4 regions of the Bacillus sp. z33 genome follow, and region 1 is predicted to be linked to each of the others. Evidence: predicted binding sites of a transcription regulator. Region 1 holds the regulator's gene; each other region holds the start of a gene.

Region 1 (3,217 bases):
TTCTTCAGGGAAATGATATTGAAATTCATGAATATAAACGAGATATACCGCTGATTGTGGAGAAAAAACCTTTTAGGATCGAACATGCCAAGGCAGGGGATGCTTTGATTGTATTTTCTCGAAATAAAGTGCTTCAAACTGCTTCAAAGCTGGAGAGAAACGGCCATAAAGTAAGTGTAATCTATGGAAGTATGCCTCCTGAGACAAGAGCTAAACAAATTCAGAGGTTTATTAACAGGGAAACGCGAGTGATTGTATCAACAGATGCAATCGGGATGGGGCTTAATCTACCGATTAGGCGGGTCGTTTTTTTGGAAAATGATAAATTTGATGGCACGAGAAGACGTTTATTGACCTCTCAGGAAGTAAAGCAGTTAGCCGGCCGTGCCGGCCGTAAAGGTATATATAATGAAGGAAGAGTGGCGTTTACTGATCAAATTGGTTTAATGAAGAGGTTGTTAAATGGTGAGGATCGACCCATCAGTACATTTACAATAGCACCTACACAAGGGGTATTTGAGCGGTTTAAACGATATCATTCCAACTTTGAACAATTCTTTGAATTATGGGATGAGTTTAAAAATCCTGCTGGCACAACAAAAGCACCGCTTACTCAGGAAAAAGCATTATATCATTTAATTCGCCATGAACAAATAGAAGGACGAATGTCCATAACTGATTTATACGGTTTTCTTCATTTACCTTTTTCAGCGAATGAGGAGAGCCTGGTTAATCAATGGCTGTATAATATGAAAGCCATTGTGGATCGAAGAGAATTGAGAGAGCCTTTAATAAAGAAAGATTCCTTGGATGAACTTGAATTGTCTTATAAATCAGTAGGATTGCATTTATTGTTTTTGTATAAATTAGATAGAAGAAGTGAAACGGTCTATTGGGAGCGAGTAAGAGAAGAAATCAGTTCAGATGCACATAATAAGTTAAGAAAAGGGGTTAAAAAATATCAAACAAAGTGTCGATTATGCCATAAGCCGTTAAGCTGGAATTATCGATTTGCTATTTGCCAATCCTGTTATGAAGAAAGTAAACAATCCAGGTACTATTATAAAGGGCGGGATATATAGGAGAGTTGAACTTGCAATTAACCGTTGCAAGTTTTTTTTGTATACCATAATTATATTATGTAAACTAGAGGTTGTAAAAAAAGATTTATAGCAATAAACAGGAATAGATGAAACTTATTAAACATAGATTGATAGAGAGAATAGATTAAAAGTAGAACCGGCATTTGCCGGTTCTATGGTTCTTACTGAATGTTTCTGTACAACCCGATAACTTTACCTAAAATACTGACATTTTGTAGAATGATAGGTTCGAGCATAGAGTTTTCCGGTTGAAGACGGAAATGGCTATCTTCTTTAAAGAAACGTTTCACTGTTGCTTCATCATCTTCCGTCATAGCAACAACAATTTCACCGTTGTTTGCAGTATGCTGCTGGCGAACAATTACATAGTCCCCGTCAAGGATACCAGCTTCAATCATACTGTCTCCCATAATTTCAAGCATAAATACATTTTCATCTGCAGGAGCCATATGTTCAGGAAGAGGGAAGTATTCCTCAATATTTTCAATGGCTGTAATAGGCTGCCCGGCAGTTACTTTCCCGATTAATGGAACATTAACGGAATTTGTTTTTGGAATATGGTCATGCGGATCCATATCCAGTATTTCAATAGCACGCGGCTTAGTAGGATCTCGTCTGATGAGACCTTTGCTTTCCAAGCGTGCTAAATGACCATGAACCGTGGAACTGGAAGCCAGTCCAACTGCTTCGCCAATCTCTCGAACGGAAGGTGGATAGCCCTTCTTTTTAACTTCTTCTTTTATATATAGCAAAATATCCTGCTGTCGTTTGGATAATTTAGTAGTCATCTCCCGCACCTCTTTATGCTTTGTTGTTTTTAGTATATCATTTCTTGTTTAACAGTACAAACATAAGTTCGTTTTTTGTGTTGACACAAAACATGTGTTCGGTTTATACTTACATTATGACAAGCGAACATATATTCTATGGAGGGGTTTATTCATGAAAAAATTATGGACTTCTTATTCTTATACAATTATATTTATTATCGGAGTTTTCTTATTAATATCTAGTTTACTGGTGACAAATATTGAAACACCAAAGGACGATTTTCAACAGATTACTGTTAAAAAAGGAGATACAGTTTGGGATATGGCTGACAGATTTGATGGCAGTGAGATGACGCAGACTGAATTTGTTTCCTGGGTTCAGGAACATAATGATTTGCAGATTAATCAATTAAAAGAAGGGCAAACGATTGTGATTCCTGTTAAGAAAAATACTGACAATACAGAAATGCTGCATTTAGCAGATTCTGATAAATAACTATATAATCAGTAGGTCGGGATATAGGATCCCGGCCTTATCTATATGTAAAAAAAGAATGGTGAGAGAAGATGAAGGTTGGAATCTATTGCAGAGTAAGTACAGATAAAAGTTCACAGGAAACATCCTTGGAAAGGCAGGAACAGGAGTTAACAAGACTCGCTGCTGTTAAGGGATTTGAGATTGTTATTACCCAGAAGGAACAAGCCAGTGGATATGATTTAGAGCGGGAAGGTATTCTAATCTTGCTGGAAAAAATGAAAAATAAAGAAATTGAGGGCCTGTTGATTCAGGATGAAACGAGACTGGGCAGAGGAAATGCTAAGATAGCCCTATTGCATTGCATCTTTAAAGAAGGGATTAAATTATATACTGTCACTCATAATGGAGAACTTGAAATCTCAGAAACCGATGCCATGCTTTTGCAAATCATCAGTATTGTAGAAGAGTACCAGCGTAAATTGCAAAACAGTAAAATCAGAAGAGGAATGAAACGAGCAATTGAAAAAGGATACAAACCACAAAAAAACCTCTCCAATCAACATATAGGGGGTGGCAGAGAAAGATCTGAAGTACCGTTACAGGAAGTCATTGAACTGCGTATTAAAGGATTGACTTTTGCTGAAATAACGGAGAATCTAAATAGAAAAGGGTATGAACTTTCAAAAGCAACGATTCACCGAAGATATTCAGAATATATGAAAAAGAATACGAATTAATAGTTACTTCTTGAAAATAATTCTGTTTTTCTATACGATGACAATATCTACTTATATTTCATATAGAAGGAGCAATACTATGCTGCCAATGCATAAAATTAAAAGAATTAATGAATTGTCCAAAAAATC
Region 2 (3,217 bases), on a different contig from region 1:
TGTTCCGCCATAGTTTTTTTAATTTGTTGTACACTGCATACAATCATGGTATGAACTCCTCTCATGCTCATACCTTATACATGAAAAGAAGCCATTAGGAAGTCGATATAAGACTTCCCCATGGCTTTCGAATTCCTATTTTACCGAGGGTATAGAGACTTATTATCGTTCTTTATTCATATGAATTTCCTAAAAAGAAATTGCACATGAAAAGTAGCACGAAGCAATGACAAATTTTTAAAAGCCATTACAAACATACCTTCACAGAACGATTCACTCTACACCTCCTTTAACGAGTTAATTTAATTATAATTAAAAACGTCCAGACAATTATTAACAGCTGCTGTTTTACTCTTCATAGATGTCTTGCCATTCTACGAAGGTTCCTTCTGGTCCACACGGTTTAAACGCATCTCGACTTGTTTACCTATAAGCCATAACAGGACAATGACGATACCAACAATAATACTTTTAACCGGTTCGCGAATTAAAGACATAATGTCATGGCCAATATAACTAATAGTAAAGATCATAACCAATTTTCCCGCAAAGACTGCAAGCATATATTGTTTTGGACTAATGTCAGATAATCCACAAACTATATTTACAATCGCGGAAGGAGTAAATGGGAAACAAAGCATGATAAATAGCGGGCCAAATCCATGATGATTGATCCAACGCATTGCCTTTTGCACAGCTGCATGTTTATGTACAAAGGATAGGGCTTTTTTCTTTCCATATTTTCTGGACAAATAAAACACAACCATCGCGCCAGCCACAGCCCCTGTCCAGGATAAAAGAAATCCAAGCCACAAACCAAATGCATTGGCATTAGCCGTCACAAAAACAAACAAAGGCAAAAACGGAAGAAACGCTTCAAAAAAAGGGAGCAGCAATCCCGGTATGGGACCCAAGTTTCTATAATCACTTATTAATTTGGCTAAGTGCTCCATAGTTAGCCAATCTGTTAACCAATTAAAATCCATAGTCTCTCCTCACAAACAAATGACAAATTCTGTTCATACTCTATAGATATCCCCAATTATTATGGATTAAAACAATCATTATATTTATTATATCAGATTGCTTTAAAGAGAGAATTAGTTAGAAAATAAACTTGTCAAAAATGTGAAAAGCGATTATTCTATACAAGAACATACGTTCGTTTTTTACAGACATTGAAAGGACGCGATATACATGACCCGCATCCCTACAGAAGAACGCAATATAATGGAAAAAGCGATTTATCTACCAATGGTTCTCACTGTACTGTCACGAGACCTCCAAGTAGTAAAAGTATCGCCCTTCAAATTAAAACAACCTTACTTATTACTGATTGATGAAACGATGAAACAGATCCAAGCGGAATTAAAACAAGTAAGCCACTATATGAGGCAGCATCAACTCAAAGTGGAAGAAACAAAAAGAGACGAATCATTCACATCTTTTTTATTTCTATATAAAGGCTATGAGGAATATCATAATTATTTCAATCCCCGTATCCGCAATAAAGTACAGGAATTACTGGAATATTATTTTTTAAAACAGTGGACGGATGAACTGAAAAAATAAGCGGCGTTGTTAAAGGAATTTATTAACGTTCTCAATCTCTATATGGAGACTGGTTTAAACTATTTGTTTGAAAATCAGATTTCCGATCATTCACTTGGATGGCATTATATAAATAATTTGTCTTTCGCTCTGCCTCTGCAAGTTTCTGAAGGAGCTTCGACTTTAGCAATGCTGTTCTGAGCATTTGGTTTTCAATGATACTATAGGATACCGGTATCACAATAGATTGTTGATTGTGGAAATTGATTTGTGTTTTAGTCGCGCTAATCTTAACTCTGGATACGATGTGCTCATAAGAAAGCCAGATGCACGATTCTTTCGCAGGAGATGTAGTAGGAAAAAAGAATAAGCGATTTCCCGGCTCTATTGAAATGGGAACTTTATGTGAAATACCAAGAAGTGTTTTCGTTGACTGGCATCTCCCAGGATAGTTTGCACCAAAATAATCACAACTGGATTTAACTACTTCAGATGGTCTAAAAGGTACTAAAATTTCTTCATCAAATTCAATGATTTTAGAATATGTTTTTGATCCATATTCAACTGGAACGATAGCAAATGTAAATGGACTGATTTCGTAATCCTCTCTCCTGCTTATCACATTTGTTTCCATGGCTTCCTCCTTGTATGAGCCTACATTTAAACTACCATTTCAATATAACATAATATTTCAAAATAATTGGTTTATTCACCAAAATTTCAAATTTAACCCAAAACTCTTGTAATTTCTAAGGTTTTTATTTTTTATATATTGGGTATTTTATATAATAACTATATTAACCTATTATAATAAATTTTCTGAATTATTTAAATATTTGGTTGATTTTTCTTTTTATCTGACTTATAATAAAAAAAAGCAACGGGGGGATATCCATGAATCACGAAAAAGCAAATACAGATATCGTAAAGGCTGTTAATGTGACTGTTGACCAGGCGACCATGGAAGACGTACTTATGGATATGTTAATTTACGAAGCCCAACTAACCCATGCACAAAAGAAACTGAAAAAAGAAATTGATCAGGCCTTGGACAATAGAGACAAAGAAGCGTTTATGAAACTTTCCGCCGAGCTAATTGAATTGGAAAAAAACTTTGGTCACTAAGCCAAACAACCTGTTAAAGTAAATACGTAGTATAAAAAATCACAGAGCAAGGATCCTTTAATCCTGCCCTGTGATTTTCTTGTTTTTACTCTTTTAATCTGCGGTTGGCTCTAACCAGTACTTAGAATGAGAACGTTGATTGAATCAATTACTTCGTAAATGCAATGATTGTATCAAACCTTTCCTTACCTCCTATTCGGACTTGAACCTCTTCTTTAATAATCTGATGATACCCTTTTGACAAATGCATTGCCCTATACTTCCATTACAAAGCACCCTCTAATTTACATCCCCCAAATATACGGGGACAGGTTCTCCTTTAGTATATTTGATAAGATATTCCCTCATTTGTTGCGGATAGACTCTGTAGGTTAATAAATCACTTAATGACAGCCATTCAACTCCTATTTGACCGTCGTCCGGATTGGTTCCATTGTGCAACATTGTATGAGTACCTTTAATTGTACACAAAAACATATATTCAATTTGATGGGTGTCATAATCAAAGGCAGCGTGTTCATGGTTTTTACCAATATATTCA
Region 3 (3,217 bases), on a different contig from region 1:
GAACGTCAATAGTTGGATCCAACAGCCCTGTTGGACGAATAATTTGCTGAACCATTTCGGGTGAATGCTCTTGTTCATAAGGTCCCGGTGTAGCAGATACATAGACAATTTGGTTGACATGTTCTTCAAACTCCTGAAATTGCAAAGGCCGGTTATCCATTGCCGATGGCAGTCGGAAACCGTGATTAACAAGCACCTCTTTACGGGCGCGGTCTCCATTATACATTCCGCGAACCTGCGGGATTGTAACATGGGACTCATCAATCACCATTAAGAAATCCTTAGGGAAATAGTCAATAAGGGTGTAGGGGGTAGAACCCGGCGGCCTCAATGTCAGATGACGGGAGTAGTTCTCAATCCCTGAACAAAAGCCCATTTCTCTCATCATTTCAAGATCATAGCGCGTTCTTTGTTCCAAGCGCTGTGCTTCGAGAAGTTTGCCTTCACCTCTTAAAAAAGTAAGCTGCTCTTCCAATTCTTTCTCGATATTTTGAATGGCGATTTTCATTTTTTCTTCTCGTGTAACGAAGTGGGATGCCGGGAAGATAGCTACATGGTCTCTTTCTCCAATAATTTCACCAGTCAATGCATCGACTTCTCTGATCCGGTCCACTTCATCGCCAAAAAATTCAACGCGTACACAGTGCTCATCTTTTGAAACAGGGAAAATCTCTACTACATCTCCTCTTACCCGAAATGCCCCGCGTTGAAAATTAATATCATTTCGTTCATATTGTATATCAACCAGTTTACGCAACAGCTGGTTCCGTTCCAGTTCCATGCCTTTTCGAATGGATAAAACCATTTCCCCATATTCTTCTGGAGAACCCAAGCCGTAAATACAGGAGACACTGGCAATAATAATGACATCCTTCCGTTCAAATAATGCGGATGTCGCAGAGTGCCGCAGTTTATCGATTTCATCATTAATGCTGGCGTCCTTCTCTATAAAGGTATCAGTCTGAGGGACATACGCTTCAGGTTGATAATAATCATAGTAACTGACAAAGTACTCCACGGCATTATTCGGGAAGAATTCTTTGAATTCACTGTACAGCTGTCCGGCAAGCGTCTTATTATGAGCAATGATAAGAGTGGGCTTATTAATCTCTTTAATCACGTTCGAAATCGTGAACGTTTTTCCTGTTCCTGTAGCGCCAAGCAGCGTTTGATGCTTAACGCCATTATTAATTCCATTCACCAGCTCTTTAATTGCGGCTGGCTGGTCTCCTTGAGGAGTATACTTGGAAACCAATTCGAATTGTTTACTCACACAAAAGCCCCCTTCATCATTTCTATCTCAATTCTCGTTTTATTGGATAACAATATTTTACCACAACCACCTATAATCAAACCAACAAAAAGCGAACAAATATTCCCCTTTTTTATCCTCATGTAGTATCATTTATGCCCATCCTACAAAAAAATAAAAGAGTCTCCCTTAATAATACGGAAGACTCAGTCTCTCATTTATGCACTTTTAGGTGTTCTTTTTATCATACGCTGGGAATACCAATACCCAGCCGTTAATGAAAATGCATCAATTATAATCAGAGGCCATGATGATGTATAGCCTTTATACGCTGAAGCAGCAATCAGAGCAACTGTTAAACACAAACCGACTATACAGCTATAGGTCACTCTTGAAAAAAGAACAACTAATAATCCTGGAGCTAAAAGAGCTATTAAAATCTTCATCTATGGTCTCACCTACTTCCTCTGGAATAACACTTTCTATTTCCGATTATTCTATCCAGCTACAAATATATTACATTTCTTTTGATTAATCCAGTAAGAAACCCAGGTTTTTCTATCTAGCCCGGATTGCCACCTGTATAACCGAAGACGCATAGGGACTTAGTAACAAAAGTTGAAATTTATACCAAAATTAGGTTTCGATAACCAGATCTAAAGGAATCTATATAGAAGTAGTTACCAATTAAATAGGAGGGGAAATATGAAAATTAAAAAATGGTTATCCTTCTCTACCGCTGCTTTAGTAGGGATTGCTTTAACAGCATGCTCGGATACCGAAGAAACCTCTACCGATAAGAAAGAATCCAACAAAAAGGTAGTCGAAATTACATATGCCAGAGGAGCCGATACAACCGGCAGTACCGAAAAACTAATCGAGGCGTTCCAGAAAAAGCATCCCAACATCAAAGTAAACTACCAAGAAATGCCAAACAGTTCAACCCAACAGCATGACCAATATGTAACCACGTTCAGTAGTAAAAGCACTGAAATTGATGTATTTGATGCAGATGTCGTTTGGCCGGCAGAATTCGCCCAGGCAAACTACGCTATGGAATTAGACCGTTTTATTGACCAAGATAAAATTAATCTTGATGATTATTTCGCTGGTACGGTCGAAGCAGGAAAATTTGAGGGCAAGCAATGGGCTATGCCAAAATACTCTGATGCGGGCATTCTCTTTTATCGAACAGACCTAATTAAGGAAGCTCCGAAAACATGGGATGAGCTAATTGAAATGGCTAAAGAAGGAAACGGCAAAGAAGGAACCAGCTCAGGCTTTGTCTTTCAAGCTAAACAATATGAAGGTATTGTAGTTAACGCCATGGAATTCATTGCTGCGTACGGAGGGAAAATTATTGATGAAAACAATGAAGTCGTAATTAATAGTCCGGAGGCCAAAAAAGGTCTGAGTAAAATGATCGAAATCGCCAATGCGGATTTCATGCCAAATAATATTTTAACCTTCACTGAGACCGAAACAGAGTCTGCTTTTAATGAAGGGCAAACCGTCTTTGCACGGAATTGGCCCTATATGGCTAAGACAGCTGCTGATAAAGCTACATCAAAGGTAGCCGACAACTTTGCATTCACCTCACTGCCTGCCGGTGATTCTGGCTCTGCTTCGACACTTGGAGGCTATATGGCCATGATTAACCGTTATACAGATCATCCAAAAGAGGCATGGGAATTTGTAAAATTCATGACAGGTGAAGAGGGACAAAAGATTTCAGCTACGGAAGGCGGACGCGCTCCTACCATAAAAGCATTGTATGAGGACAAGGAAATCCAGGAGGCAGCCCCTGTTTTCAAAGAAAAATCTTTTGTAGAAACATTGGAAAATGCCGTGCCAAGACCTGTTACTCCTAACTATCAAAAAATATCAGATATCCTTCAAATTGAAATTTCCAAAGCATTGACCAAAGACATCACAGTCGATCAAGCCATTGAAAATATGGAATCA
Region 4 (3,217 bases), 660 kb from region 1:
GGGTCCGCAGCATGCAGTACGAAAGTCTTGCAACCCATTATTCCAGTATCTATTAAATAATGGCTATAGTATTTTTGCACCGAACTTCCGGGGTTCTACAGGATATGGATTGGCTTTTACTAAAATGGTGGAGCGTGCCTGGGGAGCAGGAGCCCGTTTAGATAATATTGCTGGTCTGGATTGGTTAATTGAACAAGGGCATGCAAAGAAAGGTAATATTTTCTTAATGGGAGGCAGTTATGGCGGCTATATGTCCTTGCTTTTACATGGACGCCATGCTGAATATTTTAAAGCAGTAGTAGATATTTTCGGTCCATCTAATTTATTTTCCTTTGTCGATTCAGTTCCGGAGGATTGGAAACCAATCATGGATGCTTGGGTTGGCCATCCGGAAAAAGATCGAGATAAATTGGTTGAATACTCTCCTGTAACCTATCTTGAACAAATGACAAAACCAATGCTTGTTATTCAGGGTGCCAATGATCCGAGGGTAGTAAAGGCGGAATCCGATCAAATTGTACAGTCTCTTAAGGACAAGGGGAGGGATATTTTCTATATGGTGATGGAAGATGAAGGACACGGGTTTGCTAAGAAAGAAAACGAAATCGCTGTGTATCGCAGGATTTTAGCTTTTTTTGAAGAGCATCGGCATAGTGTGGTGAAGGCTTAGTTATTTACATTATCAGTACTCAGGAAACATAAAGGGCTGGGCAAAATCATTAAAATGATTTTAGCCCAGCCCTTTTTACGTATTAGTTTATTGGTGCTGCTTCTTTTACGGAAGCGATGGTAAATGTAGTCTGTTGGCTTCCCAACATAGGAGAGTCTTGTTTAGCTGCATCGGGTTTGCCTTCTGGACGTTGGTGTGCTTTTTTGAAGGCATCACTGTTTTTCCAGGCAAGGAAGCTTTCTTCATCTTCCCAGTACATATTAACGCTCATCTCATCGTATTCTGTTAACCCTTGTGTCAGTAATACTTCTACTTTAACAAATCCTTTGAATTTATCTAATTCGTTTCCGGAAGTAAAACGGCCAGCCATTTTTTCTGCGAAACCTGGTTTTGTTTTAATTTTGTTTTGAACGATAATCATAGAATCATTCTCCTTTTTATTTGTTTCTGGGAATATCTCAGATTACTTCTTTAAATCATTCTTGCACTCTTATTATATACCCTTTCCGAAAATTTCAAATTTATTATGCTTTGTGGTTTGTCAATTTTTTATCCCCGATGCTTAAAATAATGGCCTATTCCAAGTTTGTTGATTTTTGAAGGAAGGGGAGAAGGTGGGGTTGTACCTTATCATATTTACGAATCAGTAAAATTGGAATATTCTATACATAAGTGAATGTACAAAAAGGGAGTGGGAAGAAAATTAGATGATCTTATCCATTAATCTGGCTATTCGTTTTTTAATTGAACTGGCTGTTCTTATATCTGTCGGTTATTGGGGATTCACAATTGACGAACATTGGCTAATGAAAGGTCTCGCCGGCATTGGAACTCCATTTTTGCTTGCTGTTTTGTGGGGATTATTTGTTGCTCCTAAAGCGAATTTTTCAATTTCTTCCCCGGGGAAAATAGGGATAGAAGTAGTTATCTTTTTGTTCGGTGTAGGGGCTGTATATTCCCGCTTTGGTAAAATAGCTGCTACTGTATTTGCTATCATGATGCTGCTCAATTCTTTCTATGTTCATTTCAATAGTAATTCTTCACAAAAGAATCATCTATAGCAATCTAAAACAGTTTACCGAGAAAAAATCCTGATGGGATTTTCGAACGGAAAGCTGTTTTTTTCTTTTTTCGGTTGATGTGTGTAGTTTTCTCTTAATTCATTCACAGAATCTAAGTATTTGCACTCTTACGCAGCTCTATACATAAATTGTAAATAATTTTCCGTTGAACACGAACGTATATTCGCGTATCATTAAGGATATAATAAACACGAACATACATTCTTATTTGGGGAAGGTTTTAATATGATTGATTACAGTACTTTGCCGCACCATTATGTCATGTGTGTGGATATGAAAAGTTTTTTTGCCAGTTGTTCAGCAGTGATGATGGGGTTGGATCCACTTGAATGTTATTTGGCTGTGGTCAGTGACACGGAACGGAGCGGCAGTGTCGTGTTGGCTTCATCGCCCAAAATGAAGAAAGAGTTTGGCATTAAGACGGGGTCGAGGTTATTTGAGATTCCGGATGATCCGCGCATTATAAAAGTTAATCCCAAAATGGCTACGTATTTGCGTATCTCTACTGAAATCAGCCGTTTATTTAATCGGTATGTACCTAAAAGTGCCATTCATACGTACAGTGTCGATGAAAGCTTCTTAAAAGTGGACGGTACCACCCGCCTATGGGGTGATATTGTTGAAATAGCTGAAAAAATTAAGGATGAAATCGATCGGGAGTTTCAGCTCCCCTGCGCGATTGGTATTGGCCCGAATATGCTGCTTGCCAAGCTGTGTCTTGATTTGGAAGCCAAGAAAAAGGGAATCGCCCAGTGGACCTATGAGGATGTACCTGAAAAATTATGGCCTTTATCCCCTTTGAGCGAAATGTGGGGAATTGGCAAGCCATTGGAAAAAAAGTTGAATGGAATGGGGATTTTTTCGATTGGTCAATTGGCGCGCTATGACTTGGCGGCACTTGAAAAAAAGTTTGGTGTGATGGGCAACCAATTGTATCATCATGCCTGGGGTGTTGATTTATCTGATATTGGAGCGCCCATTATGGAAGGGCAAATCAGCTTTGGAAAAGGGCAGGTTTTACTTCGGGATTATAAAAAGCCTGAGGAAATAAAACACGTCATTCTGGAAATGTGTGAGGAAGTAGCCAGAAGAACACGTGCAAGCAGGATGGCTGGACGAACGGTCAGTTTAGGGATTTATTACAGTCAGGATGAATTTGGAGGAGGATTTCATCGTTCTATTACAAGAGAGACACCGACCAATATTACGATGGATATTTATGAAATGTGCTTAACATTGTTTGAACGATTTTACACTGGTAAGACTGTCAGAAAGATTTCTATTACACTTTCGAATGTTATTCCGGACCAGGAGATGCAAATCAGTCTATTTGATCAGGATGGCTGGCGCAGGCGAGAACTTGGCTTTGTGATGGATCGAATGCGCAAAAAATATGGATCCAATGCGATTTTGCGCGCCGTATCGTATACAGAGGCGGGCACGGCTAAGCATCGAAGTACATTGG

The links. The regulator LexA, encoded in region 1, represses DNA repair genes until DNA is damaged. The targets are predictions, from matches to a motif close to CGAACATATGTTCG.
Region 2: AC4G3L_RS08190 (YhjD family protein) is a predicted target of LexA. The motif match lies at 1,152-1,165, and genes of this name have one in related genera.
Region 3: uvrB (excinuclease ABC subunit UvrB) is a predicted target of LexA. The motif match lies at 1,366-1,379, and genes of this name have one in related genera.
Region 4: AC4G3L_RS03475 (Y-family DNA polymerase) is a predicted target of LexA. The motif match lies at 1,905-1,918, and genes of this name have one in related genera.

What each region holds. Positions count from the first base shown of each region.
Region 1 is NZ_JBZFQN010000001.1:78,050-81,266, forward strand. Features, by position in the region: gene AC4G3L_RS00425 (helicase-related protein) at 1-1,082, shown strand, start outside; gene lexA (transcriptional repressor LexA) at 1,265-1,891, opposite strand; gene yneA (cell division suppressor protein YneA) at 2,046-2,369, shown strand; gene AC4G3L_RS00440 (YneB family resolvase-like protein) at 2,441-3,088, shown strand; gene AC4G3L_RS00445 (DUF896 domain-containing protein) at 3,168-3,217, shown strand, end outside.
Region 2 is NZ_JBZFQN010000002.1:228,435-231,651, reverse strand. Features, by position in the region: gene AC4G3L_RS08195 (TVP38/TMEM64 family protein) at 375-986, opposite strand; gene AC4G3L_RS08190 (YhjD family protein) at 1,198-1,572, shown strand; gene AC4G3L_RS08185 (competence protein ComK) at 1,604-2,185, opposite strand; gene AC4G3L_RS08180 (IDEAL domain-containing protein) at 2,446-2,676, shown strand; gene AC4G3L_RS08175 (NUDIX domain-containing protein) at 2,956-3,217, opposite strand, start outside.
Region 3 is NZ_JBZFQN010000003.1:359,505-362,721, reverse strand. Features, by position in the region: gene uvrB (excinuclease ABC subunit UvrB) at 1-1,273, opposite strand, end outside; gene AC4G3L_RS13510 (CsbA family protein) at 1,471-1,698, opposite strand; gene AC4G3L_RS13505 (ABC transporter substrate-binding protein) at 1,958-3,217, shown strand, end outside.
Region 4 is NZ_JBZFQN010000001.1:736,446-739,662, reverse strand. Features, by position in the region: gene AC4G3L_RS03490 (S9 family peptidase) at 1-670, shown strand, start outside; gene AC4G3L_RS03485 (heme oxygenase) at 753-1,091, opposite strand; gene AC4G3L_RS03480 (YrdB family protein) at 1,378-1,731, shown strand; gene AC4G3L_RS03475 (Y-family DNA polymerase) at 1,978-3,217, shown strand, end outside.